3 regions of the Pseudactinotalea sp. Z1748 genome follow, and region 3 is predicted to be linked to each of the others. Evidence: predicted binding sites of a transcription regulator. Region 3 holds the regulator's gene; each other region holds the start of a gene.
The links. Region 3 encodes HrcA, which represses chaperone genes, less so after heat shock. Its sites were predicted from a motif close to TTNGCACTCGNNNNNNNCGAGTGCNAA; they were not measured.

Region 1 (7,342 bases), on a different contig from region 3:
TGCACATGAGAGCGACACGATGGAAGGAGAAGTCTGACGATTCGGCCATGAACGGCACCGGCGCACGCCATCCATCAAGGCGTGGGTAGGACGCGAGATCCGCCGAGACCTCAGCGGCGCCCGCCTGTTAGCGTCGTCGCCCGTGACTGAGATGACATTGCTGCCCACCACCGCCCGCCGTCTGGACCTGCGCGCCGCCACCCTGCAGACCAAGGGACGCATTCCGTCTCTGGTCACCGGGCTAATGCGGGACTCCCGCCTGGTCTGGACCGCTGCCCGGGGTACGTTTCCCGAGCACGCCGACCCGGGTGAGTTGCAGTACCGGATCGGGTCGATCACCAAGACCTTCGTCGCCGTCGTCGTACTGCAGTTGCGCGACGCCGGCGCCCTTCGGTTGACCGACACCGTCGAGCAGCACGTGCCCGGAACCCCGTTCGGCGATCGCACCCTCACCGAACTGCTTACCCACACCGGCGGGCTGGCCACGGAACTTCCCGGCTCGTGGTGGGAACGGTCGCCAGGGGTGGACCGGCAGGGCCTGCACGAGGCGTTGGCGCAGGGCACCGTGCTGGACCGGCAGGGACGCCATGTGCACTACTCCAACATCGCCTTCGCGGTACTGGGGGAGGTGATCGCTGCGGTCACCGGACGCCCTTGGGATGAGGTGCTCACCGCGCAGGTACTCGGGCCGTTGCAGATGGACAGCACGACGACGTCGGCTCGCTCTCCCTTCGCCACCGGGTACGCGGTGCATCCCTATGCCGACGTGCTGCTGCCGGAGACGATCCAGGACACCGGGGCGATGGCCCCGGCGGGGCAGTTGTGGTCCACCATGGGTGACCTCAGCCGCTGGGCGGCCTTCCTGGCCGGGGACACCGCTGACGTGCTACACGCCGACACCCTCGCCGAGATGTGCGAGCCGATTGCGCTGGCGTCGGGTCCGCAGTGGGCCAGCGCCCGCGGACTTGGGGTGCAGGTGACCCGCAGAGCGGGGCGGCTCCTGGTCGGACACGGCGGCTCGATGCCCGGTTTCCAAGCCGGCGTGCAGGTGGACCGGGAGGCCGGGCTCGGTGTGGTGACGCTGATGAACTGCACCACGCCCGGTGATGTGGAGGGACTGGACGACCCCTTCGACATCGTCGAGGACTGCGAACCGCGCCTGCCGCAGGAGTGGGTGGCCCGCGCCGATGTGCCCGCAGAGGTGCTGGCGCTGACCGGGTCCTGGTTCTGGGGGACCTCCGAGGGCACGGTGCGGGCACTCGGCGAGGACTGGATCGAACTGCAGCGCGTCTCTGGGATGACCACCACCAGCAGGTTCCGGCCCACCGGCACCGACACCTGGGTGGGCCTGGACGGTTACCACCGCGGGGAGTCCCTACGCGTGCGACGCGCACCCGACGGCGAACCCCAGACTCTCGACGTCGGCACCTTCGTCTTCACCCGCCGGCCCTACGAGCCCGGCGAGTTCATCCCCGGCGGGCTGGACGGCGGCGGCTGGCCCGTCACCTAGCGTTGCTCAGGCGTCGTGACCGGTGATCGGTACAGTCGTGGCGATGTCGAGTGACCATGACGCAAACAGGATCTCCCGCCGCAAGATGTTGGGCTCCGTGGGGGCGGTCGGCGTGGCCGGCGCGGGCGCGCTCGGAGCAGCGGCACTGATGCGCTCGCGATCCGAGCCTCCCGGCTTGGACGACCCCGCCCCCGAGCCTGCGTCCCGGGGGGTGTACATGCAGGCATGGGAAGGCACCGACGGCTTCGACCAGGGCAGCCACGAGGGCACCGCGGTCGATCCCGCAGGGCGCCTGGTCCTGACCTCGCCCACCGGCACGGTGGAGTACACCGACCCCCACACCGAGGTGGCCCGCACCTACGACACCGCCACCTGGACCTCCCCGCAGGTCGAACTGCCGTTCGCTGCCACCGAGGTGATCCCCTCTTGGAACGCGCGCACGCCATCGGGCACGTGGGTGGAGGTAGCGGTCCAGGGGATCACCGACTCCGGCGAGCACACCGACTGGTACGTGCTCGCGCGCTGGACCCGGGGCGATGACGCCCCCGATATCCAGCGCGGCACCGTCGAGGGGCAGCGCGGCACGCGGGCCGGCGTCAATGTGGACGTGCTGGCGATGCGACACAGCCACACCTTGACCGGACTGCGAGTGCGGGCCACGCTGCACCGGATCGCCGGCGCCGCGCAGACCCCTGAGGTCGCGCTGCTCACTGCGATGGCCTCGGCGACTCCCGACGAGCGGGCGGTGCCGGTCAGTGAGCCAGGGGACGCCGCCGGCATCGTGCTGGACGTGCCCGCCTACTCCCAGCACCTGCACAAGGGTCACTACCCGGAGTGGAACGGGGGAGGGCAGGCCTGGTGCTCACCGACCTGCACTGCCATGGTGCTGGACCACTTCGGCCTGGGCCTCGATGCCGAAGAGACCGGGTGGGTGGATATCGAGGGAGAACAGCGCCCCCAGGTTGACCACGTCACCCGGTATGTCTTCGACTACACCTACGGAGGCGCCGGGAACTGGGCGTTCAACGCGGCCTACGCCGGAGAGCGGGGCGCCCGGGCCTACATCACTCGGCTGCGGTCACTGCGTGAGGCCGAGGAGTTCATCAGCGCCGGCATCCCCCTGATCTGCTCGATGTCATTCACCGAAGCCGACCTCGACGGCGCCGGATACGGGACGGACGGGCACCTGCTGACGATCGTAGGGTTCGACGCCGACGGAGACGTCGTGGTCAACGACCCGGCGTCCCAGGACGAGGCCGACGACGGCAAGGTGCGCGTCACCTACCGCCGTGACCAGTTCGAGAGCCTCTGGCTGACCACGTCCGGTGGCCTCGTCTACGTGATCGCACCCCCGGGCCATGCCCTGCCCGAACCCGTGGACGCGGCGGAACCGAACTGGGTCTGAGCCGGCTGGCACTCGCCGGCATCAGGTGGCCCAGACTGCACGCCGCGGCAACGCGCCTCATCTCACGGTGATCTGGGGCCGTCCCGGCTCCAGTTCCAGGTGGGCTGAGACCAGGTCGCCATCGTCGATCTGCTCGGCCCGTCGTACCGCCACCTTCACCGGCAGTGCGTACATGCCTCCCTTGGGGAACATGGAGGTCTGCCAGGTGGTGGCACCAATGCGCGCTCGGACGGGGATCGCCCCCCAGCCGTAACTGACGTCGGCGGCCACGGCGTGGATGTCCGCACTGATCGACTCGGGCACGGTGACGAAGTAGAACGGGGCGGGGCCGCGCCAGTACCAGATCTCGCCCTCGAAATCCCAGGTCATCGCTGCTCCTCGACCGCTCGTTCTAGGTTTGCTTCGGCACGCCGGCGAGGGGCATCGGGTCTCAGATGCGCACGACCATTGCCCGCACGCGGTTAGCGCCGTCCTCCCACTCGCTCACGCGTCTCCAGTTCGCTTCGCGGAGCCGCTGGTCGATGAGTTTCTCCCAGGTGTCCGGGCGCAGCCGCGCGGGAAGCGACAGGACCTCCACCTCCACGCGAGTGGAGGGGATGGTCACCGAGATCTGGCCGGGGGCCTCGTGATCCTCACCCCCGGGCGGCTCAGAGTCCACGATGATGATGCGCTGGGCATGATCGGCCGCGACCGACCAGATCTCGCCTTCGGTGGCAGCCGATTCATAGCCCCCCGTGCACTCGATCTCGTCGCCCGCGCCGTCGCACTCGACCGTGTAGGTAAAGGTGGCCTCGAAGACGGCGTCAACGTCCACGTCATCGGTGTGCTCGGCCAGTGCCGGAACCAGTGACTGCTCGATCGCTTCGGCTCTTGTCGGGTACCGCTTCGGGTGAGACACGCTCCTGCCTCCGTACGCAGGTGGACCGGTGGTGGCGGGCGAGCCCGGCCGGGCACCCGCCACCACCGCATGATTCAGTCCGCTTGTTCGATCGTGGACTGCTTGCTCGAGTGAGTAACCTCGATCTTGCGGGGCTTGGCTTCCTCGGCCACCGGGATCGTCAGCGACAGCACGCCATCGGCGTATGAGGCGTCGATCCGATCCACCGACACCCCGCTACCGAGCATCAGTTGGCGCGCGAATGTGCCGGTGGGCCGCTCCCGCGCGAGCCACTGGGTCTGTTGGTTCTCCGCCTGTCCGCGCTCCGCACGGATCGTCAGCGTCTGGTCCTCGACGTCGACATCGATCGACGATGGATCGACCCCGGGAAGGTCCATGTTCAGAACGAACTTGTCCCCATCGCGATACAGATCGATCGGCATCGCATTGCTGCGTCCGGAGGACATCACTTGTCCGAGCGCATTACTGAATACACGGTCCATCTCGCGGAACGGGTCGATTCGCGTGGCCATCACCATCACCTCCGAGTGGATACCCGGGCCCGGACCTTCCAGGCCCGATGAAGACGACCGTTGTCACGGTCGATTTTAGCACTCTCATGCCGAGAGTGCTAACCGGCGGTGCTCACGAATTGGTTGGTGACGCGGGTGCGACCATGGGGTGATGACGACATTCGACGAACTACTTGCCGAGGGCGCAGCGGTGCCCACCGAGGGCTGGGACTTCAGTTGGTTCGCCGACCGGGCCAGCGAGGAGCGCCCACCCTGGGGTTACGCCGGACTGGTCGCGCAGCGATCGGGCACCGCCCGGGCGATGCTTGATGTCCAGACCGGCGGGGCCGAGGTGCTCGCGCAGATACCGCACGCCCCACCACTGCTGCGCGCCACCGAGTCCTGGCCCCCGAACCTGGACCTGGCCCGCCCGCGACTGACGGCGCTCGGGGGGCAGGTGGTGCAGGTGGAGGACACCGAACCGCTGCCGTTCGAGGACGGCACCTTCGACCTGGTGGTCTCCCGCCACCCCACTGTGGTGCTGTGGGATGAGATCGCCCGGGTGCTTCGTCCAGGCGGAACCTACCTGTCCCAACAGGTGGGGAAGGCCAGTGTGCACGAGTTGTCGGAGGCGATGCTGGGGGACTTCGAGCCTTCCGACGGGCGCAGTCCGGAGCGAGCGGTAGCCGCCGCCGAGGGGGCCGGGCTCCGAGTGCGGGACCTGCAGACCGCCCGCCTGAGGATGACCTTCAACGACATCGCCGCCGTGGTGCACTTCCTGCGCAAGGTGATCTGGATCGTGCCAGGGTTCACCGTGGACGCCTACCGTCCGCAGCTGGAGCTCCTGCATGAGCGCATCCAGACCGAGGGCCCGTTCGTGGCGCACAGCACCCGGTTCCTGATCGAAGCGGGCCGCTAGGCAGCGACGGCGATGGTGGGCGACCATGCAGCGTCATTCGCGCATGGTGGCGCGGGCCGGGTAGCGGTAGCGTGGGGACCATGAGCATCGCCACCGCCACCCGCGTGGAGCGGGCCGAACTGTTGGACTTCATCCGCACCCGGCACCGGGTCACGCTGATCACCCATAAGGCCAGCGGAGGACTGCAGGTCTCGCCGGTGAGCGCGGGCGTCGACGAGGCCGGCCGGGTGGTGATCGCCACCTACCCCGAACGCGCCAAGACCAGCAACGCCCGGCGCAATCCGCAGGTGTCGATGCTGGTGCACTCCGATGAGTGGAACGGGCCCTACGTACAGGTGGACGGGACGGCCGAGGTGCTCGACGTACCCGAGGCCGTGGAGCCACTGGTGGAGTACTTCCGGAGCATCTCGGGGGAACACCCGGACTGGGCCGAGTACCGCGAGGCCATGGTGCGTCAGGGCAAGTCCCTGCTCCGGATTGAGATCACCGGCTGGGGTCCGATCGCCACCGGCGGCTTCCCACCCGGGCGGGAGCCGGCACGCGGGTAGGCATACCTCCGGTACCCATCTATGCAGTCCCGATAGCGCATGAGCGCGGCCGGCTGGCGAGGGTACGGTGCGTGACTAGCACGTTCCCCACCGGTGGGCGAGTCCATTTCCCACGACCCCCCGGGCCCCGGAACGGGGGCGTCCGGTGGCCCCTGGAACGCACAAGCGCGCAGATCAGGCGCAAAGTCACGGTGGCATCACGCCCAGCCGGGAGGAGTGACGGCTAGGTCTCACTTCGGTAACGATGCGGACACGAATGCCGTCACCTCGAACAATCCCAGCCCTTGGCGTGTGTACGCTTCCCCTGTCCATGGCGGATGCAAAGTGCTCGTCGGACCCACGAGGTCCAGCCGGAAGCGGTCCGGGGCGAGTCGCTCCTTGCCATTCATAGGAGGAACATTGAAGACCAGGCGCTTTACGGCGGGAGTTGCGATGACCGCAGCAACCGCCCTCGTGCTGGCCGCATGCAATGGCGGTACCGGTGACGACCCAGACACAGAGCCCGATGACAGCGACGACAACGGTGGCGTGAGCGAGGCTGCTAGCGCGATCACCATTGGCTGGAACCAGACGTTCTACGAGTACAACAGCAACTCGCGGACCGGTAACGCCGCCGCGAACAACAACATCCTGTACCTGATGAACGACGGATTCCGCTACTTCGACGGCGACCTGGCGTTGCAGCGGAATGAGTCCTTCGGCACCTTTGACATGGTCGAGGAGACCGAGGACTCCATGACCATGGAATTCACCCTCTCCGATCAGGCGTACTGGTACGGCGGCGAGGAGCCGGTCGAGATCGACGCCGCTGACCTGATGTTGTACTGGGCGGCCCACTCCGGTCAGTTGAACACCGAGACCGACGCCGACGCGGTCCGGGAGGAAGTCCAGGGAGAACTGCTCGAGGAGTTCGGCGAGGAGAACGACGACGGCGAACTCGAGGTTCCGGCCGAGTCGATGGAGGAGTACCTCGCGGCCGTCGAGACCGAGGTCTCCGAGCGACTGGCTGACGATAACGAGGTCTACTTCAACTTCCCCTTGACCACGTCCGTCGGGCTGATCGAGGAGACACCGGAGATCATCGCCGACGGTAAGGGCGTGACCTTCGACTACAACCAGCCCTACGTGGACTGGGAGTACAGTTTCAGTGTGGGCGTCCCCGCGCACGTGGTCGGAATGCGGGCGCTGGACATCGACGACCCGCAGGAAGCCAAGGACCGGGTGATCGCTGCGATCCAGGATGAGATCACCGAGGACCTCGCGCCGATTGCGGCGTTCTACAACACCGGCTTCCAGTTCGGCGACACCCTGCCGGACGACGAACTGCTGTACCTGTCCTCGGGCGCGTACCTGATGACGGACTTCCAGCGGAACCAGTACGTGACCCTGACGGCCAACCCGGACTACACCGGGGAATTCCCGGCCGCGATCGAGGAGATCACCGTCACCATCTCCGGTGACCCGATGACCCACATCCAGGCCCTGCAGAACCAGGAAGTGCACCTGGTCCAGCCGCAGGCAACCCCGGACACGCTGGCCGCCCTGGAGAACCTGGGCGATCAGGTCGGGAT
Region 2 (7,342 bases), on a different contig from region 3:
CTCGGCCGCGCAGGCAGCACGGGATCTGAGCGCCGCGGCGATCACCGTGGCGGCGGGGGAGTGCTCGGGGGAACTGGTGGGCCCACGGTTGCATTTGCGCGGCGGCACGAGTGCGGACTGGACCGCGTTCGCCGAAGCCGCCGAGCGGGCCGGCCTGGACGTGGTGCCCCTGGAGGAGCCCGCGGACACCTCGATCAGGTTGATCAGCGCTGGTACGTCGGCGGCCGGTGGTGACGTGGCGATCGCCCTCGACGGCCCCTGGCAACTGGCCGGCGCCGACGCCCCTACCTTGATCGCGACCCACGGGCGCACCGCCGGAAGCCTGGAGGCGCTGGTGGACGTGCTCACCGGTGCGGTCGATGCCCCGGGACGGCTCGCGTTCGCCGTCGAGGGCCTGCCCGCCAGTGCCTGTGCGTGAGTTGGGCGTGCGAGGCCGGTCTCACCGCAGTTGGCCGGTCTCAGCGGGCGACTGGTGCGGTGGTGCGGCGGTGCTGGTGGCGGGGGAGGAGGCGCCAGAGGCGGGCAGCGAGGACGAAGATGAGTGCGAACGCGATCAGGCTCCCCCAGGAGACACCGGTGAAGGTAGCCCCGAGGTAGGCGTCGTGGGCCTCGGTGGTGATCTGGACGCCGAGGAAGGAGATCCGGACCGGCTCGGCCAGACCGGCACCGAGCAGGGTGTTCAGGCTCCCGAACACGTAGGTCGCGCAGGCGAAGAACCACGCCACCAGGGCCACGGATACGGCCGCGGCCCCGTGGTGCCAGGTGGGCCGGCCGTGAGGCTCGGCGTCCAGGTACTGGCGAGCAAGCGCACGGGGTCTGCCGTGGTCGCTGATCGCCGCGGACATCCCGTCGCGACCAGCAGCCACCCCCAGGTTGGCCTTGAGTTCGCGCAGCACGCCCTTGCGCCGCCTACGGGGTATCGGGTCCAGCCACAGCCCCACGGTCTGCAGGTACCAGAAGCGTTGCCAACGGTCGGTCAGGGACAGTTCCGCTGGGTCGTCTGGTTCGGTGTTCATACCTCACGCTCCAGATGGGATGGTTGTGGTTGGGCGGTCGGTCCGACCTGGCGAAGGGGTCTCGGACAGGATCTTCGTCACCACGTCGCAGAGATGGCCCCACGATGCCCGGCCGGCAGTCAATGCCTGGCTGCCGGCGTCGGTGGGCAGGTAGTACTTCCTCGCGGGCCCCGAGTTGGAGGCCTCCAGTCGGGAGGCCAACCTGCCCTCGCGTTCCAACCGGGTGAGCACCGGATAGACCGTGCCGGGGGCGATGGATTCCAGACCGGCCGCGCGCAGCCGGGTCACCAGTTCGTAGCCGTAGGACTCCTGCCGGTGCAACAGGGCCAGCACCAACATCGGCAGCACCCCTTTGAGTAACTGCGGGTCCCGGGTGACGTCCTCCTGCATGGCTAGGAGGCTAAGACGGCTAGTAGGTAATGTCAACTACTGAGAGTTCCGGTTGGCCCGCCTGCGGCCCGAGGTGCCTCAGTCGATCGGGTGGCCAGCCTTGAACTCCGCGACCAGGTGGGCCACAACCGCGTCGAGTCGTCCGTCATTGCGCCGAGCTACCCGGCGCTGGCGGGCCGCGCCGCCACCTGTATCGATGATCCGGCGCACTCCGGCCAGTTCGCTCGCGCAACCCAGGTCCGCCGCGATCGGAGCCAGCACCTCCAGCACGTGCTGCAGGTGCTCGGTCACCAGTTCCTCGCGGCCGTCGGCGTCCAGGATGATGATCGCCTCCAGGCCGTAGCGAGCCGCACGCCACTTGTTCTCGGCCAGGAACCATGGGGTGATCGCCGGCAGTGCCTCACCGGCATCGATCATCCGGGAGAAGTACTCCACCAGGCAGTGCGTCAGCGCTGTGATCGCGGCCAGTTCGGTGGCGTTGGACAGCCCGTCGCAGATGCGCATCTCGATGGTGCCGAACTGCGGGGCCGGCCGCAGGTCCCAGCGCACTTCGGTGAAGTCCTCGATCACGCCGGTGTGCAGCATGTCGGCCACGTACCGCTCCAATTGCGACCACGTGCGGATCTCGGTGAACGGCAGCCCCGCCGTCGGTAACTGTTGGAACAGTAGTGACCGGTTCGAGGCGTATCCGGTATCGCGGCCGGACCAGTACGGCGAGGAGGCCGACAGCGCCAGGAGATGCGGGTAGAAGGTGAGCAGTGCCCCCAGGATCGGCAGCACCTTGTCCCGGTCCTCGATGCCGACGTGCACGTGCACCCCGTAGATGAGCATCTGGCGGCCCCACCACTGGGTGCGATCGATCAGGGTGGCGTAGCGCTCCTTGTCGGTGACCTTCTGGCCGCCCCAGTCGGCGAACGGATGGGTGCCCGCGCACATCAGGTCCACCCGCAGCGGATCGGTGATCGAACGCACCAGGTCCACCGAGCCGGCCAGGTCGGTCATCGCCTCCGGGGTGGTCCGGCACACCCCGGTGACCACCTCGACCGTGTTCAGGAGTAGTTCCTGACGGATGGTCGGGTGCTGGGAGCCGTCGTCCGGGGCCACCGCGTCGAGCACCGTCTGGGCTACTTGGCGCAGGTCTCCGGAGTCGGCGTCGACCATCGCCAGTTCCCACTCAACCCCCAGGCTGGACCGGGACGAGGGGGCGAACTCAAGTCTCACGCCCTCATTCTCGTCCCGCGGTCTCGAGCGGGTCCACCACGAGCACCGATTGCTCACCCTGTAGACGGGTGAGCACGATCGTGGCGGAGGCGTCGCCGGAGAGTTGCAGTTGCTGACGCAACTGCTCGGGGACGACGGCGGTACCGCGTTTCTTGATGGTCACCCGCCCCACGTTCCGGTTGCGCAGGTAGGCCCGGAGGCGCTTCAAGCCGAAACCGAAATGGTCCAGCACGCGGTAACTGCGGGCGAAGGGAGTCGTTACCGGCTGGGCGGTCGTGATGTAAGCGATCGAGGGATCCACCAGGTGGCCGCCCAGCTGGTCGGCGACGTCGGCGACCAGTCCGGCGCGGATGATCGCCCCGTCGGGTTCGTGCAGATAGGCGGCGAGCAGGCCGTCGGGCGCCTGGGTCGCGCGGGCATCGGCATCTCCGGACCACCCGAGGTGGTGCGTACCGGCGTCGGTGAGCAGGATCGCGCTGCGGCCGGCGCCCTCGGTGGCGAGCCGACCGAACCACAGGCCGGCCTCCACCACCGCTCCGTTCACCGAGACCCATTGGGCGTGGGTGTGGCTGGGTAGCGCGGTGTAGGGAATCCCCGGCGCGACCTTGATGCCCAGGTCGGGAATCGTGTCGGCCAGGGCGAGCACCGTGTCCAGGTCGGGGGAGTAGGCCTTGGGATCGAAGACGCGGTTGCCGCGCCGGGTGCGCCGGGCAGGGTCGGTGAAGATCGCGTCGACGCCTTCGGCCAGCAGGTCCAGTTCGAGGCCATCGGCGTGGCGCACCTGTGCTTCGGGGAATGCGCGCAGATTCATCTGGGCGCAGGCGGCGGTGGCCTCATCCTTCTCGATCGCCAGCACCCGCAGGCCCAGGCCCGCCATCGCCAGGGAGTCCGCGCCCAGACCGCAGCCCAGATCGGCCACGAGGCCGGCCCCGGCCTCGGCGTAACGGCGCGCATGCAGCGCCGCCACCTCCAACCGGGTGGCCTGCTCCAGCCCTTCGGCTGTGAGCAGCATGCCGGAGGCGAACTCGCCGAACTTCTCGACCGCCTTGGCGCGTAGCCTGGACTGGGTCAGGGCGGCCGCCACCAGATCCGGGTCCAGGCCCCGGGCGCGCAAGCCCTCGGAGATGCGCAGGGCTGCGTCCTCGGAGTACGGGGGGAGTTGGCCGAGCAGCGCCCAACCTTCCGGGGTGAGCAGGCGCGCGAGCGCGGCAGGATCCATACTCACGATTCTGCCAGGGCGCACCGGTGCAGCGGTTCGGTGGAGCGACGTGGACCACATGATTAGCACTCACCTTGACCGAGTGCTAACGGCAATCTAGATTGGACCCCGAGGGGCCCCACCCGGGGTCCCGACCGTTCACCAGCGGTGCATGTCCGACCCCCGCGACGGCGGAGGTGCGTGGTTGGTAGCGGTCCATTGTCCTGGTTCCCATCACATGCGAAGGGGAGGTCCGTAGTGTCGGTCTCCATCAAGCCGCTCGAGGATCGGATCGTCGTCAAGACGCTCGAGGCCGAGCAGACCACCGCGTCCGGTCTGGTTATCCCGGACACCGCCAAGGAGAAGCCCCAGGAGGGCGAAGTCCTGGCGGTGGGCCCGGGCCGGATCGATGACAACGGCAACCGCGTCCCGTTGGACGTCACGGTTGGCGACAAGGTCGTCTACAGCAAGTACGGCGGCACCGAGGTCAAGTACGGCGGTGAGGATCTGCTGATCCTCTCGGCGCGCGACGTTCTGGCGATTGTCGAGAAGTGACCCGCCGCTAGCGGCTACGGCTGCTGAGCAAAATACCGAGCCCCGGTTCCCTTCGGTGGGAACCGGGGCTCGGTTGCGTTCGGGGTCCGGGAGGTACTCAGCTGGCGGCGGGCATCCGGGCGGCCAGGATGTCGGTGCGCTCGTCCTCGGTGAGTCCGCCCCAGACGCCGTAGGGTTCACGCACCTTCAGGGCGTGCTCACGGCACTGCTGGATCACCGGGCACTCGGCGCAGATCGCCTTGGCGTTGGCGTCGCGGCGACGCCTCGATGCGCCGCGCTCGCCTTCGGGGTGGAAGAACTGCTCGGAGCCGGTTGCCCGGCACGCGCCTTCGTACTGCCATTCCCAACGTTCCATGACGGGTCCGGGGAGTCTGGATAGTTCGGCCATCTCAGTCCTTCCATCGGTGGTGGATGAGTTCAACGGGACACACGCTACAACCGCTCCAGAAGTTATTCAAGGGTGATGCGCAAACTATTCGAACCTTCTCGTAGATTGTTCAGTCGCACCCGGTGCTTGTTCATGCGTGCGAGCCAACTTGTTCAAAGCTGATCCGCCGCCTAGTCTCTAGGGCAGGAATGGCCCGTGCTCGGGCTCGAAGAGGTCGCCCGTGTGGGCTCGGACAGGACGCCCGTGTGGGGTGGGCCCGGACAAGTCGCCCGTGGGGGGCCCGGACAGGAAGGGGAGGTGGGTCGGTGTCATCAACGTCGCCGGGGCCCCCGGAGGATCTTGGCGACGGCATCCGGTTGACGGTTGCCGGGGTCGCGGCCCGCCTGGGAGTGGCCGCTCCCACACTGCGTACCTGGGCCCGGCGGTACGGACTGGGGCCATCCGGTCACGTGGCCGGCAGTCACCGCCGGTACGAGGCATCGGACCTGGCCAGGCTGGAGACGATGCGCCGCCTCACCTTGGAGGGTGTGGCACCGGCAGATGCCGCCGAGATTGCGCTGCGGGGTACCGATGTGCCCGACGGTGAGGCGCAGGCCGAGGAACCGGACGCCGGGAACGGTGCCGCACCAGCCGGGGAACCGGACGCGAGGAACGGTGCCGCACCAGCCGGGGGACCGGACGCCGGGAACGGTGCCGCACCAGCCGGGGGACCGGACGCGAGGAACGGTGCCGCACCAGCCGGCCGTCCTGGCTCGGCCGAAGACACCACGCCCGCTGCTGGTCCGCCTGCGCAGAACGGCCGGAAGGGTCATGCGCCGGCCGGAGCCGGTCCGGAGGACGAGGAGCCCATGGTGGCCGACCCGCTCACCGTGGCCGCGGCCGCGATCGACGGGGATCATCGGCGGCTGGCGCGCCTGATCAGGCGAGCCGGACGTGAGCACGGTCTGCTGGACGGCTGGCTGATGGCGGTGCGCCCCGCGATCGAGATGGTCGCCCAGCGCCCGCAGCCGGATCGCCCGGGGCGCGACCCGGAACGGCTGTTGCGTGCCCAGATGCTGACCGTGCTCGCCGAGGCCACCTCCGAGCCGGAGCCGGATCGGATCCAGGCGTTGGTGCAGTGTGTACCGTCGATGAGTACCGACGCCCACGTGCTCGCCACCGAGATGACGCTGCGTGGAGCGCACGTTCGGGTGGCGCATCAACGCCTGGAGGCTGATGGCGGCCAGGCGCTGCTGGACCTGGTAGCCCGCCAGCAGGGAATGTTGACAGTGATCCTGGGGGAGTCCGAGATCGCAGAGAACCTGGTGCGGGTCCTGTGCGAGCGGGGCGATGAGGTCTTCCTGATCGCCCTCACCGACACCATCGCCCCTCGGGACGGCCTGCACCGCGCCCGCACCCTCAGTGGGGCGCTACATGAGATCATGAGCCTGCTCACCCAGACCGCCCGACCCTAGACCGCGACGGCCACGTAGACTTGGGGTGTGACCGAACCTCAGCCCGCCGCCACCGCCCCTGATCCCTTCGCGTTCGTCGGACTGACCTACGACGATGTGCTGCTGCTTCCCGGGGAGACCGACGTCATCCCGAGTGAGGCCGATACCTCCACCATCCTGACGCGTCGGATCCCGCTGTCGATGCCATTGATCTCGGCAGCGATGGATACCGTCACCGAGGCGCGGATGGCCATCGCGGTGGCCCGGCAGGGTGGGCTGGGTGTGCTGCACCGCAATCTGGCCATCGAGGACCAGGCCGCCCAGGTCGACCTGGTGAAGCGGTCCGAATCCGGGATGGTCACCAACCCGCTCACGATCGGCCCCGACGCCACCCTGGCGGAGATGGACGCGCTATGCGCGCAATTCCGGATCTCGGGTCTGCCGGTGGTCGATCCCGAGGGCGTGCTGCTGGGCATCATCACCAACCGCGATCTACGGTTCGTGCCCGGGGAGAGTTTCGAGACCACCAAGGTCCATGAGGCGATGACGCCGATGCCGCTGGTCACCGGGGGAGTGGGCATCACCCGGGCCGAGGCCGCGGCGCTGCTGGGCAAGCACAAGGTCGAGAAACTGCCGCTGGTCGATGCCCGCAACGTGCTTCGCGGTCTGATCACCGTCAAGGACTTCGTGAAGTCCCAGCAGTACCCGTTGTCCACCAAGGACGAGGAGGGCCGTCTGCGCGTGGGAGCGGCGGTGGGCTTCTACGGTGACGCCTGGGAGCGGGCCACCGCGCTGGCCGAAGCCGGTGTGGACGTGCTGGTGGTCGACACCGCCAACGGCCACGCCCGGTTGATGCTGGACATGGTGCGCAGGCTGAAGTCGGATCCGGCCACCAAGGACGTGCAGGTGGTCGGCGGCAACATCGCCACCCGTGAGGGAGCCCAGGCGCTGGTGGACGCCGGCGTCGACGCGGTCAAGGTGGGGGTGGGCCCCGGATCGATCTGCACCACCCGGGTGGTGGCCGGGGTGGGGGTGCCGCAGATCTCCGCTATCCACCAAGCGGCGCTGGCTGCCCGCCCGGCCGGGGTGCCGGTGATCGCTGACGGCGGACTGCAGTATTCCGGCGATATTGCCAAGGCAC
Region 3 (7,342 bases):
CCTGGCCCCCGATGCCGAGATCACCACCGAGGCCAACCCCGACTCCGTCACCCCGCAGGCCCTGGCCGAACTCGCCGGCGCCGGGTTCACCCGCGTGTCCTTCGGGATGCAGTCCGCCGTGCCCCATGTTCTCGCCACCCTGGACCGCACCCATGACCCGGCTCGGGTGCCCGAGGCGGTGGCCTGGGCGCGCCAATCCGGGCTGTCGGTCTCACTGGACCTGATCTACGGCACGCCCGGGGAGTCGCTGGCGGACTGGGAGGAGAGCCTACGCGTCGCGATCGCCATGGCCCCGGACCACATCTCCGCCTACGCCCTGGTGGTCGAGCCCGGTACCAGGATGGCCACGCAGGTGCGGCGCGGGGAACTACCGATGCCCGACGACGACGACGAGGCGGACAAGTACGAACTCGCCTCGGCGATGCTCACCCGGGCAGGGTATGACTGGTACGAGATCTCCAACTGGTCCCGCGGTGCGTCCCAGCAGTGCCGGCACAACATCGCCTATTGGCGCTCGCAGGACTGGTGGGGGGTCGGTCCGGGTGCGCACAGCCACATCGGGGGGCAGCGGTGGTGGAACCTGAAGCACCCGCGTCCCTATGCCGCAGCGGTGGAGGCCGGACGTCTGCCTCTGGCCGGTCAGGAGCACCTGTCCGCTCCCCAGCGCCGGGCCGAGGAGGTGCTGCTGGGGGTGCGCCTGGCCCAGGGCTTCCCGGTGACCGATGCCGCGGTGCTGGAGGGGCTGGTGGCCGACGGACTCGCCCAGGAACGCCCGGCGCGCCGGGGCATGCTCGTCCTGACCGAGCAGGGCCGGCTGCTGGCCGACTCGGTGGTGCATCGGGTGCTGGGCTGAGCGGCACGCCTGGGACGAACTGCGCCGCAGTGACGCCGCCCGAGGTGGCTATCCTGGCCACGACCAGCGACGACAGGTGGGTGGGATGACTCAGGAAGCATCGACGCCGGCCGATCCGGTCGAGCCGGGCGAGGGGTCGACGACGCAGCCGGATCTGCCGCCGGCGCAGCCGCCGGCCGGGCAGCCGGCCGCGGCCACCGCACCAACCGCACCTACCCCCACCGATGCTCCACCCCGCACCGGGGAACCGGGCGAACCAGGAGGACCCCGGCCCGTGGGCGACTACGCTGCCGCCCCGCCGCTGCGCTCGGCCTACCCCACCGCCGCCGAGGGCGGTTTCCGGATCGATCCGGTGCAACCGCCCGATGCCGGCGATCCGCCCGGTCCCGGCTACGTCGGCGACGAGAAGACGTCCGCGCCCGGACCCGGCGAGACGCCGACCGGCGTCTTCGGCGCACCGTCCCGGCCCGATGACGCACCCGGTGACAAAGGCGCTGCCCAACCCTTTGGTGCGGATGAGGAACGGCCCGGTCCGGAAGTCCCGGAGCAAGCGGCGTGGATGCTGATGCCGATCCTGATCGGGCTGGTCCTGGGCCTGGCCGCGATCGTGGGGCTGGGCGCGTGGCCCCCGGTGGTCTCGGCGGCCATCGTGGTGCTGATCGCGGCGGCCGCGGTGCTGAGTTGGCAGGCCGGTGCGGTGGTACGGCGCAGCGTGCTGATTGCCGCGGCGGGCCCGGCCGGGGTGCTGATCGGCTACTGGGTGTTCACCCTGTTCCGCGGCTGAGAGCCGGTCACTGGGGACCTGCGGTGACGAAGTCGACCAGTTCCTCCACCCGGCCCAGCAGTGCCGGCTCCAGGTCCTGGTAGGACCGCACCCGGCCCAGGATGCGCTTCCAGCCGCGCGCAATATCGGCCTGAGTCTGGGCCGGCCAACCCAGTGCGGTCAGGGTGCCGACCTTGATATCGACGCCCCGTGGCACCGAGGGCCACTGGGCCAGCCCCAGCCGGGCGGGTTTGACCGCCTGCCACACGTCCACATACGGGTGCCCCAGCACCAGCAGGTTCTGCGCGCCGCATGCGCGCGTCGCCTCGGCCGCTATCCGGGACTCCTTCGATCCCGGCACCAGATGGTCCACCAGCACCCCCAGGCGCCGGTGCGGACCGGGCGCGAAGTCGGCTGCGGCGCGGGCAAGGTGATCCACGCCGTCGAGCATCTCCACGACGACTCCCTCCAGGCGCAGGTCCTCGCCCCAGACCTTCTCGATCAACTCAGCGTCGTGGCGTCCCTCCACCCAGATCCGGGAAGCCCGGGCCACCCGGGCCCGGGCGCCGGTCACGGCGCGTGAACCCGAGGCGGTGCGGGCCCGGGTATTCCGAGCACCGGCCGGTGGGAGGACCAGGTGCACCGGCTTACCGTCGACCCAGAACCCGGGCCCGAGCCGGAACGCCCGCTCCTTCTCGTGTCGGTCGGCCAGCACCACCACGACCATCCCGCCGGACTTCTCCACCCGCACCACCGCACCGGTGAAGCCTGTCTCGGCGTCCTCCACCACCAGGCCCACCTGGGCCGGGACCTTGGGTACCGGTGCGGTGACCGGGTGGGGGTCGGCGGAGAGCACGTCGGTGCCGTAACGATCGAATCCTGGATACTGCGAAGGGCTCACCCGGGTGAGGCTACGCACATCGCTGGGGTATTCGGCGCAGCGACGCGTAGAATTGGCACTCGAAACCGGTGAGTGCTGATCCGCACTGCTGCCGGTGGCGGTCGATCACGGCACCAAGGGCCCTCGAAGGCGCCGGTGCCGACCATGAGGCGCATGATGAGGGACCACGCGGAGAGGAGGCCCGGGATGAGTTCGGAACGTCAATTGGAGGTACTGCGCGCGATCGTGCAGGACTACGTGCGATCCCGTGAGCCGGTCGGGTCCCGCAACCTCGTGGAACGGCACAACCTCGGCGTGTCACCGGCGACGATCCGCAACGACATGGCGGCGCTGGAGGACGGTGGCTACATCGCCCAGCCGCACACCTCGGCCGGCCGGATCCCCACCGACAAGGGTTACCGGTTCTTCGTGGATCAGATCGCCGCGCTCAAGCCACTATCGGTGGCTGAGCGCCGAGCCATCGCCGGTTTCCTCGAGGGCGCGGTGGACCTCGACGACGTGCTGGAGCGAAGCGTGCGCCTTCTCGCCCAGTTCACTCAGCAGGTAGCCGTGGTGCAATACCCCTCGCTGCGCCGGTCGGCGCTGCGCCACGTCGAACTGATCCCGGTCTCGTCCACCCGGTTGATGGTGGTCATCATCACCGACACCGGGCGCGTGGAACAGCGCATGGTGGCGATGCCCGAGGCAATCGATGCGGCGGTGCTCGGGGAACTGCGGGCCCGGATCAACGCCCTGGGCGCCGGCCGGGAACTGCCCGGCCTGCGTAGCGCCCTGACCGATCTGGAGAACGTCTTCGACCCCGGGCAGCGGGCCATGGTCACCGAGGTGGTCGGCGCGGTGCTGGAAACCGTCGGGGAGGACGTCGAGGAACGGATCGTGATGGCGGGGACGGCGAACCTGGCCCGGTCCGACACCGACTTCACCCGCACCATCTCACCGGTTCTGGAGGCACTGGAGGAGCAGGTGGTGCTGTTGCGGTTGCTCTCGGAGATGGCCGAGGACGCCTCCGGTGCCTCGCCGGCGGTACGGATCGGTCACGAGACCTCCTCCGAGCACCTGTCCGAGACCTCCGTGGTTGCGGGGGGTTACGGTGGGACCGGGAGCCAGGCGATCGCCCAGGTGGGGGTCCTGGGCCCGACGCGCATGGATTACCCCACCACGATGGCCACGGTCCGCGCCGTAGCGCGTTACCTGTCCAGGATCCTGTCCGCCTGAGTCGATGAGTCAAGAAAGCGATCAGTGAGCGACTACTACGCCGTTCTCGGTGTCGAACGCGACGCCAGTACCGAGGAGATCAAGCGCGCCTACCGTAAGTTGGCGCGTCAGCACCATCCCGACGTGGCCGGAGCGGATGGTGCCGAGAAGTTCAAGGACATCGCCGCCGCCCACGACGTGCTGTCCAATCCGGACAAGCGTCGCCAGTACGACGCCGGCGGACTGGGTGGGATGAACGGTGGTGGCGGTGGGGACTTCCCGTTCTCCGACATCTTCGACTTCTTCTCCGCCGCTGCCGGTGGCGGCGGCCAGCGTGGCCCCACGCCACGGGCCCGACGCGGCCAGGACGCGTTGCTGCGGGTCACCGTCACGTTGGAGGAGGCCACCTTCGGGGTGACCAAGGACCTCGAGGTGGACACCGCCGTGGTCTGTCAGACCTGCCACGGCACCTGCTGTGCGCCCGGGACCGGTCCGCGCACCTGTGACATGTGCGGGGGCCGCGGTTCGGTGCAGCGGGTAGCCCGGTCCTTCCTCGGCAATGTGATGACCAGCCAGGCGTGCGCGGCCTGCCAGGGCTTCGGCTCCGTGATCGAGCACCCGTGCGCCGAGTGCTCCGGCGAGGGTCGCGTCCGGTCCCGCCGCACCATCAACATCAACATCCCCGCCGGGGTGGACGAGGGCACCCGGATCAAACTCACCGGTCAGGGTGAGACCGGTCCGGGCGGTGGACCTCCCGGTGACCTGTACGTGGAGATCCGGGAGAAGTCCCACCCGACGTTCACCCGCCGCGGCCACGATCTGCACTGCACGGTGGAACTGCCGATGACGGCCGCGGCGCTGGGCACGGTGCTGACCATCGAGACCCTCGACGGCGACCAGGACATCGACGTGCGTGCCGGCACCCAGCCCGAGGAGGTCCTGACCCTGCGCGGACTGGGCGTGGGTGTGCTCAGCAGTGGTGGCCGCCGCGGTGACCTGCATGTACACATCCAGGTCAGGGTGCCCACTGGGCTGGACGAGACCCAGGAGAGGCTGCTGAAGGACCTGGCCGCCGAGCGCGGTGAGGAACGCCCGCAGGCGCGGCTGGCCCCGGCCGGCTCCGGGATGTTCTCACGGCTGCGGGACCGCTTCTCCGGACGCTGACCCGAGGGCCAGACCTCGGCCGGATCGGTCGATCTCGTAGACTCCCCAGTGTCCGGTCCGCACGATGTGTGGACCCCGTCCGAGCAAGGAGACCCTGGGCGACGGCCCTGCCCATGACCGATCCCACCCTTGAACCGCAACCCGGCCATGTCCGCGAGGAGGTCACCGTACCGGCGCACGTCCCGATGGTGGCCCTGCTCGGTCAGCGTGATGAGGTGCTGCGTGCCGTGGAGGAGGGCTTCCCCGGGCTCGATGTGCACGTGCGCGGGAACCGGATCGCGCTCAGTGGCCCAAAGGGCGATGTGGACCTGGCCCAACGGCTCATCGATGAACTGACCCAGATCGCCTCCTCGGCACAACCTCTCACCGCCGACGCGGTGGAGCGGGCCATCACGATCCTGACCGCCGCGACCATGGAACGCCCCGCCGAGGTGCTGACCATGAACATCCTGTCCAGCCGCGGGCGCACCATCCGGCCCAAGACGCTGGGACAGAAGCAGTACGTAGAGGCCATCGACGCCAACACGGTGGTGTTCGGGATCGGGCCGGCCGGCACCGGAAAGACCTACTTGGCGATGGCCAAGGCCGTCCAGGCGCTGCAGGCCAAGCAGGTGAATCGCATCGTGCTGACCCGGCCCGCAGTGGAGGCGGGGGAGCGGCTGGGATTCCTGCCCGGCAGCCTGAACGACAAGATCGACCCGTACCTGCGCCCGCTCTACGACGCCCTGCACGACATGCTTGACCCCGAGTCCATCCCGCGGCTGATGGCGGCCGGCACCATCGAGGTGGCGCCGCTGGCCTACATGCGTGGCCGGACGTTGAACGATGCCTTCATCATCCTGGACGAGGCCCAGAACACCTCCGCCGAGCAGATGAAGATGTTCCTGACCCGCCTGGGATTCGGTTCCACGATCGTGGTCACCGGTGACGTCACCCAGGTGGACCTGCCCGATGGCACCCGCTCGGGACTGCACGTGGTGCAGGAGATCCTCGACGAGATCGACGACGTCGCCTTCTGCCGACTGTCCAGCAAGGACGTGGTGCGGCACCGGTTGGTGGCCGACATCATCGACGCCTACGGCCGTTATGACGAGGGCCTGCGCCGTAGCGAGTTGCACCGTCGCAGCGCCCACTCCCAGGAGGGACGACGATGAGCACCGAGGTCGCCAACGAGTCCTCGCACGCGGTGGATGAGTCCGAGTTCGCGGCTCTGGCCACGTTCGTGCTCGACGAGATGCATGTTCACCCCCAGGCCGAACTCGAGGTTCGCTTCGTCGACGCCGAGGTGATGACCGAGTTGAACGAGCGATGGATGGACGCCACCGGGGCCACCGACGTACTGGCCTTCCCGATGGATGAACTGCGCCCCGGTAGCCCCGGCACACCGAGTTCCGAAGGCATCCTGGGATCGGTGGTGCTGTGCCCGCAGGTGGCCATCGACCAAGCGCGCACCGCAGGACACTCCGCCGATGAGGAGATGCTGCTGCTGACCACGCACGGGATCCTGCACCTGCTCGGCTACGACCACGCCGAGCCGGAGGAGGAGAAGGAGATGTTCGCCCTGCAGCGCCGGTTACTGCTCACCTTCCTCGGTTCGCGGCCCGCGGTTCCGGGCCGCACCGAGCAGGGCTCATGACCAAGGCGGGAGAGGAGTCCGCCCGGGCGCCTCACCAGGGGCAGGGCGGGCAGAAGGCGAGTCCCGAGTACCGGGCGGGTTTCGCCTGTGTGGTGGGACGCCCGAACGCGGGCAAGTCCACGCTCACCAACGCCCTGGTGGGGCACAAGGTGGCGATCACCTCCGGACGTCCGCAGACCACCCGGCACACCATCCGCGGCATCGTGCACCGTGCGGACGGCCAACTGGTCCTGGTGGACACTCCGGGCCTGCACCGCCCTCGCACCCTGCTGGGGGAGCGTCTGAACGACCTGGTGCTGCAGACCCTGTCGCAGGTGGATCTCATCGTCTTCTGTCTACCCGCCGATCAACCGATCGGGCCCGGGGACCGGTACATCGCCGCGCAGCTCGCCGATGCCACCACCCCGGTGGTAGCCGTGGTGACCAAGACCGACGTGGTCGGCAAGCCGGCGCTGACCGAGCACCTGCTTGCCGTGGCCGACCTCGGCTCGTGGGCCGACATCGTGCCGGTCTCAGCGCTGGCCAACCACCAGCTCGACGTGCTGACCGGTGTGCTGTTCTCCCACCTGCCGCCGTCGCCCCCGTTGTACCCGGACGGGGATCTGACCGACGAGCCCGACTCGGTGATGGTCGCCGAACTGGTTCGCGAGGCCGCCCTGGACGGGGTGCGCGATGAGTTGCCACACTCCCTGGCCGTGGTGGTGGAGGAGATCGTGCAACGGGACCGCCCGGCCAAGGATGGTCGCGCCCTGCTGGATGTGCGGGTGAACCTGTTCGTGGAGCGGGACTCACAGAAGGGCATCGTGATCGGTGCCAAGGGTGCGCGCTTGC

Region 1: the regulator HrcA is predicted to act here: its motif matches at 4,401-4,427, upstream of ACO0LU_RS06780 (Hsp20/alpha crystallin family protein).
Region 2: the regulator HrcA is predicted to act here: its motif matches at 3,909-3,935, upstream of groES (co-chaperone GroES).

What each region holds. Positions count from the first base shown of each region.
Region 1 covers NZ_JBMPQB010000002.1:512,350-519,691, forward strand. Annotated here, with positions in the region: gene ACO0LU_RS06755 (hypothetical protein) at 1-37, shown strand, start outside; gene ACO0LU_RS06760 (serine hydrolase domain-containing protein) at 152-1,510, shown strand; gene ACO0LU_RS06765 (C39 family peptidase) at 1,554-2,915, shown strand; gene ACO0LU_RS06770 (DUF1905 domain-containing protein) at 2,973-3,284, opposite strand; gene ACO0LU_RS06775 (hypothetical protein) at 3,346-3,813, opposite strand; gene ACO0LU_RS06780 (Hsp20/alpha crystallin family protein) at 3,888-4,325, opposite strand; gene ACO0LU_RS06785 (class I SAM-dependent methyltransferase) at 4,477-5,223, shown strand; gene ACO0LU_RS06790 (PPOX class F420-dependent oxidoreductase) at 5,304-5,771, shown strand; gene ACO0LU_RS06795 (ABC transporter substrate-binding protein) at 6,204-7,342, shown strand, end outside.
Region 2 covers NZ_JBMPQB010000002.1:348,716-356,057, forward strand. Annotated here, with positions in the region: gene ACO0LU_RS05890 (glycoside hydrolase family 3 protein) at 1-418, shown strand, start outside; gene ACO0LU_RS05895 (hypothetical protein) at 459-1,016, opposite strand; gene ACO0LU_RS05900 (PadR family transcriptional regulator) at 1,020-1,406, opposite strand; gene ACO0LU_RS05905 (glutamate--cysteine ligase) at 1,485-2,627, opposite strand; gene ACO0LU_RS05910 (class I SAM-dependent methyltransferase) at 2,632-3,846, opposite strand; gene groES (co-chaperone GroES) at 4,084-4,380, shown strand; gene ACO0LU_RS05920 (WhiB family transcriptional regulator) at 4,478-4,768, opposite strand; gene ACO0LU_RS05925 (MerR family transcriptional regulator) at 5,074-6,222, shown strand; gene guaB (IMP dehydrogenase) at 6,250-7,342, shown strand, end outside.
Region 3 covers NZ_JBMPQB010000006.1:55,624-62,965, reverse strand. Annotated here, with positions in the region: gene hemW (radical SAM family heme chaperone HemW) at 1-853, shown strand, start outside; gene ACO0LU_RS13670 (hypothetical protein) at 939-1,637, shown strand; gene ACO0LU_RS13665 (DUF3097 domain-containing protein) at 1,645-2,517, opposite strand; gene hrcA (heat-inducible transcriptional repressor HrcA) at 2,704-3,732, shown strand; gene dnaJ (molecular chaperone DnaJ) at 3,757-4,875, shown strand; gene ACO0LU_RS13650 (PhoH family protein) at 4,989-6,029, shown strand; gene ybeY (rRNA maturation RNase YbeY) at 6,026-6,511, shown strand; gene era (GTPase Era) at 6,508-7,342, shown strand, end outside.